Regions from separate parts of the Enterococcus saccharolyticus subsp. saccharolyticus genome, predicted to be linked through region 1. Evidence: predicted binding sites of a transcription regulator. Region 1 holds the regulator's gene; the other holds the start of a gene.
The links. The regulator LexA, encoded in region 1, represses DNA repair genes until DNA is damaged. The targets are predictions, from matches to a motif close to CNAACANNTGTTNG.

Region 2: uvrC (excinuclease ABC subunit UvrC) is a predicted target of LexA. The motif match lies at 1,449-1,462, and genes of this name have one in related genera.

Annotation. Positions count from the first base shown of each region.
Region 1 covers NZ_CP118957.1:1,341,743-1,345,004, reverse strand. The annotation lists gene hemH (ferrochelatase) at 1-798, shown strand, start outside; gene lexA (transcriptional repressor LexA) at 880-1,497, opposite strand; gene PYW32_RS06935 (DUF896 family protein) at 1,673-1,915, shown strand; gene tkt (transketolase) at 2,017-3,262, shown strand, end outside.
Region 2 covers NZ_CP118957.1:1,838,543-1,841,804, reverse strand. The annotation lists gene PYW32_RS09485 (endonuclease MutS2) at 1-735, shown strand, start outside; gene trxA (thioredoxin) at 817-1,131, shown strand; gene uvrC (excinuclease ABC subunit UvrC) at 1,506-3,262, shown strand, end outside.

The sequences.
Region 1 (3,262 bases):
TCACAAGAACTTTACGATGAATTAGCTGGACGTTACGAAGAAATTGGGGGTGTTTCTCCATTAGCTCAAATTACTGAAGCACAACGTCTTGCTGTTGAAGAAAAATTGAACGAAATAGGTGAGGTAGAGTATCGCGTATTTACTGGATTACGTCATATTCAGCCATTTATTGAAGATACAGTCAAAGAAATTGTGAACCAAGGATTTACAGTGATTCATGGAATGGTACTAGCACCACATGACTCTAGTTTTATCAAGCAATATCATGATCGCGTAGAAAAAGAATTGACGGCGTATCCAGAAATTTCATACACTGCACATCGTCATTTTTGGCAACAAGATGGTTTTCAAGTTTTTTGGTCAGATCAAATTCAAGCGGCACTAGATACAGAGAAAAAACAAAAATTCTTGTTTACCGCGCATAGTTTACCAGAACGTTTGTTGTTAAATGGCGATCCTTATGTCGATGAAATTACGAATGCAGCAAAAGCCATTGCTGGCCGTGTTCATGGTGTATTAGACTTTGGGCATGCGTGGCAAAGTGCAGGACGGACTGCGGATAAATGGATTGGACCTCGAGTAGAAGATGTAACCGAAGAATTATTGAAAGAGGGCTATGAAGAAATTATTTATCTACCATTTGGTTTTGTTGCCGATAATTTAGAAACGCTATATGACAATGACATCGAATGTAAAGAATTAGTTGAAGAATTAGGCGGTATATATGGCCGTTTAAATATGCCCAATACGCATCCTGATTTTATCAGTGGTTTGGTCGCAGAAATTCTTTCAAACTAAACAAAAACGGTTATGGTATTCGTTGAAATAAGAAAAAAATATCCGAACGAGAATCTCGTTTGGATATTTTTTATCTAACTTTTAAAAATGACGATACAAACCAACAACTAACCCTAAGATTTTAACACTTGGTAAAATAATGGGGTCCATATAATCATTTTCTGGTTGTAAACGAATATGTGTTTTTTCTTTATAAAATCTTTTGCATGTTGCTTCATCTTCATCGGTCATCGCAATAACGATATCGCCATTGCCAGCGATGTCTTGTTTTCTGACAATCACTTGGTCACCATCTAAGATACCAGCATTTATCATGCTTTCACCACGTATGGTTAACATGAATAATTGCCCATTGTCTTCCATTAAATTTGGTGGGATTGGGAAGAAATCAGAAGCATCTTCAACTGCTAAGATGGGCTCTCCAGCGGTCACCACCCCTAATAAAGGAATTTGTTGCTGTTGTGCACCAATTGTTTCTAATCCAAGTGGAGTTAATTCTATTGCACGTGGTTTTGTAGGGTCTCTTAAAATTAAGCCTTTTTTCTCTAAACGTGATAGATGTCCATGAACAGTTGAGGTAGAGGAAAGTTGAACAGCTTCGCCAATCTCTCTCACGGTAGGAGGGTATCCTTTTTCACTGACACGAGTATGAATAAATTTTAACACTTCAAGTTGTCGGTTTTCTGTACGTTTTGCCAAAACGAACACCTTCTTTCCTTTATTTAAATCATTTATCAAAATGAAAAATATGACTAGTTTTCTTAAACGTAGTGTAACATAGGGTAAAAAAAAAATCAAACAAACGTTCGCTTTCTGTTTTGATTGTATTTTTCGGTTCTTTTGTATAAGATGGAGAAGAAAGGGGCTTGAAATCATGTTATCCAAAGAAAAAATCGAGCGAATTAATGAGTTAGCCAGAAAGAAAAAAGCAGAAGGTCTAACAGAAGACGAACAAAACGAACAACAGGCTTTAAGACAAGAATATATTAAGGCCTTTCGTGGTGGGATGAAGCATCATATTGAAGGGATGAAAGTGGTTGATCCAGAAGGTAATGATGTGACTCCTGAGAAATTAAAACAAATTCAAAAAGCTAAAGGATTACACAATAGAAAGTAAAATAAAAGATACCGATGCAAAAAGTGTTGATAATTGCAAAGGTATCTTTTATAATAGGTGTGTAATATAGGTAAAAAAAACCTAAATAGGAGGCGTTAGTATTGTTTGATAAAATTGATCAACTTGGTGTAGATACCTTACGTACATTAAGTATTGATGCTGTACAAAAAGCGAATTCTGGACATCCAGGATTACCGATGGGTGCTGCTCCAATGGCCTATGCATTATGGACGAAATATTTGAAAGTGAATCCAAAAACTTCTCGTAATTGGGTCGATCGTGACCGTTTTGTACTTTCTGCAGGACATGGTTCGGCGTTATTATATAGCTTATTGCATTGTGCAGGATACGATGTCACAACGGACGACTTGAAAAACTTCCGTCAATGGGAAAGCCGTACACCAGGGCATCCAGAAGTGGGGCATACAGATGGTGTCGAAGCAACAACTGGACCGTTAGGACAAGGGATTGCGATGGCTGTAGGGATGGCAATGGCTGAAGCACACCTTTCTGCGACATATAACCGTGAGAACTTTAATGTTGTAGACCACTACACATATAGTTTATGTGGTGATGGCGATTTAATGGAAGGTGTTTCTCAAGAAGCAGCTTCAATGGCCGGTCATTTGAAATTAGGAAAATTAATTGTTTTATATGATTCAAATGATATTTCTTTAGATGGTCCAACTTCAAAAGCTTTCACAGAAAACGTTGGTCAACGTTTTGAAGCATATGGTTGGCAACATATCCTTGTAACAGAAGGAACCGATTTAGTAGCTATTTCAAAAGCAATTGAAGAAGCACAAGCTGAAACAGACAAACCAACATTGATTGAAGTGAAAACAGTGATTGGTTTCGGTGCACCAAATGCGGGTACCTCTTCTGTACATGGCGCGCCATTAGGAGCAGAAGGCATTCAAGCAGCGAAAAAAGCGTACGGATGGGACTATCCTGAATTCGCTGTTCCTGAAGAAGTGGCTACACGCTTTAAAGAAACAATGGTCGATAAAGGTGCGCAAGCAGAGGAAGCTTGGAATGCTTTATTTGCAGAATATGAAACAGCTTATCCAGAATTAGCCAGCCAATTTAAACAAGCGTTTGCTGGCGAACTTCCAGAAAACTGGGAGGCAGAATTACCAACGTATGAAGTGGGTTCAAGTCAAGCAAGCCGTGTATCAAGTAAAGAAATGATTCAAGCGTTATCTAAAGCTGTTCCTAGTCTATGGGGTGGGTCAGCCGATTTATCAGCTTCAAACAACACAATGGTTGCAGCGGAAAAAGATTTCGAACCAGGACAATACGAAGGACGAAATATTTGGTTCGGTGTTCGTGAATTTGCAATGGCAG
Region 2 (3,262 bases), 500 kb from region 1:
GAAGCACAACGTGTGCATAAAGAATTGCAAGATGCGTATAGTTATTTCTTTGAAGAACGTGAAAAAGAATTAGCTAAAGCCCGTCAAAAAGCCAATCAAATTGTGGAAGAGGCGAAAGAAGAATCGGATAAAGTTATTGCCGATATTCGGAAAATGCAGTTGACTGGTGGACAAGGTCGTGTGAAAGAGCATGAATTAATTGATGCGAAAACACGTCTATCTGATTTACATCAAGAAGAAAATCATTTGCAGAAAAATAAAGTGCTGAAAAAAGCCAAACAAGCGAAGAAATTAAAAGCTGGAGATGAAGTTTTGGTTACTTCTTACGGACAACGTGGGGAATTGATTAAACAAACCTCAAACGGTCAATGGGAAGTACAATTAGGCATCTTGAAGATGAAAGTGGATGAAGAAGATATTCAATCGGTTGCGCCAGTGAAAGAACCTGTGCAACGAATTGTCAATACGGTTCGCTCAGCAGATAGTTCACACGTTTCTAATCAATTGGATTTACGCGGGAAACGTTACGAAGAAGCGTTAAACGAAGTGGATCAATATTTAGACGCAGCTATCCTAGCCGGCTATCCGCAAGTAACGATTGTTCACGGTAAAGGAACAGGCGCGTTACGTCAAGGTATTATTGATTATCTAAAAAATCATCGTAGTGTAAAAAGTTACGAATTTGCACCAGCCAATCAAGGTGGTAATGGGGCAACTATCGTAAAATTTAAATAACTTATCAAGAGTAAGCAAGATAGTTTTCAAGTGTAAATGAAGATGCTATACTTTTGATATTGAATATTGGAGGTTACAAAAATGGCAAAAAATATTACAGATGCAACATTCGCTGAAGAAACAGATAAAGGGTTAGTATTAATCGATTTTTGGGCAACTTGGTGTGGACCTTGCCGTATGCAAGCACCTATTTTAGATCAATTAGCTGAAAACTACGATGAAGAAGAATTCAAAATCGTTAAAATGGACGTTGATGAAAACCCAGAAACACCAGCATCATTTGGTGTAATGAGCATCCCAACTTTAATCTTGAAAAAAGATGGCCAAGTGGTTGATAAAGCAATCGGTGTCCAAACAAAAGAACAAATCGAAGCAATGATTGCGCCACACATGTAAGAATAGAACCTGAGATGTCATCCACATCTCAGGTTTTTTACTGTGAATCACTATGATTCGCCGACTGGAAGGAGAGCGAGAATAGTTGATGAACAGTACTAGTCGAGCCAAGCGAGAGTAGTTCCCCCAAAGGAATCACTATGATTCGCCGACTAGAAGGAGAGCGAGAATAGTTGATGAACAGTACTAGTCGAGCCAAGCGAGAGTAGTTCCCCCAAAGGAATCACTATGATTTGTCGACTGGAAGGAGAGCGAGAATAGTTCTCACATTTGTTTTTCATCACGAAAATGCAACGTTACATAAAACTAAAACACTACGAACGAATGTTCTGATATGCTATAATGAAATAGAAAGAACGGAGGATGTCGTTTGCATGAATGAACAAATTAGAAATAAATTAGCTTTATTGCCAGACCAACCGGGTTGTTATCTGATGAAAGATAAAAATGGCACGATTATTTATGTAGGAAAAGCCAAAATCTTAAAGAATCGTGTCCGTTCTTATTTTACTGGCAGTCATGATACTAAGACAGAACGTTTAGTCAGTGAGATTGAAGATTTCGAATATATTGTGACAGAATCAAATATTGAAGCGCTGTTATTAGAGATTAATTTGATTAAAAAAAATGATCCGAAATACAATATCATGCTAAAAGATGATAAAACCTATCCTTTTATCAAAATCACGAATGAAGAATATCCACGACTATTAATTACTCGCAAAGTCTTAAAAGATAAAGCACTTTATTTTGGCCCTTATCCAGATGTTCGTGCTGCCAATGAGACGAAAAAATTACTTGATCGTTTATTTCCTTTACGTAAATGTAAAGTGTTACCTAAAGAAGTTTGTTTGTATTACCATATGGGGCAATGTTTAGCGCCGTGTGTATTTGATATTTCCAAAGATACTTATACGGAAATGGTCAAAGAAATTAAGCAATTTTTAAGTGGGGGGCATAGTGATATTCAAGCTGGTTTAGAAGCGAAAATGAATGACGCAGCGATGAATATGGAATTTGAGAAAGCAGCAGAATACCGTGATCAAATTCGTGCCATTGAAACGGTGATGACGCGTCAAAAAATGACCCAAACCGATTTGATGGATCGTGATGTCTTCGGTTATTCTGTTGATAAAGGTTGGATGTGTGTTCAAGTATTTTTTGTACGACAAGGAAAATTAATTGAGCGCGATGTGTCTATTTTTCCTTTTTATAATGAAGCAACGGAAGATTTTTTAACGTACATTGGGCAATTTTATCAGGAAAATGAGCATATTATTCCAAAAGAAGTATTGATTCCAGATGATATCGATCAAGAAAGTGTGCAAGCATTACTGGAAACAAAGATTTTACAGCCGAAGCGTGGCGAAAAGAAAAAGCTAGTAGAACTTGCCAGTAAAAATGCGCGTGTCGCCTTATCTGAAAAATTTGATTTGATTCAACGCAAACAAGAACGCACAATCGGTGCTGTAGAAAAACTAGGCAATGCGATGGGAATTCCTACACCGACACGTATTGAGGCTTTTGATAATTCAAATATTATGGGAACGGATCCTGTTTCAGCTATGGTGGTTTTTATTGATGGAAAACCAGCGAAAAATGAATACCGGAAATACAAAATAAAAACTGTCAAAGGGCCTGATGATTATGCATCGATGCGAGAAGTGGTTTACCGTAGATATGCACGGGTGTTAAAAGAAAATTTGCCGTTTCCTGATTTAATTATTATCGATGGTGGTAAAGGACAGGTCGATGTTGCTAAAGATGTTTTGGAAAATCAACTAGGCTTAGATATTCCAATCGCTGGATTAGCTAAAAACGACAAACATAAAACCAGTGAAATGTTGTTTGGTTCTGATTTAGCTGTTGTTCCTTTAGAACGAAATTCAGCAGAGTTCTTTTTACTGCAGCGCATACAAGATGAAGTACATCGATTTGCTATTACGTTTCATCGACAATTACGTAGTAAAAATAGTTTTTCTTCTCGTCTAGATGGCATTGAGGGACTAGGACCAAAACGAAAAAAAATGTTACTCAAAGAATTTAAGTCGTTGAAAAAAATTCAAGAAGCCAGTGTCGAAGAATTACGTGCGCACGGATTACCACAGAAAGTTGCTGAAAATGTGTACCA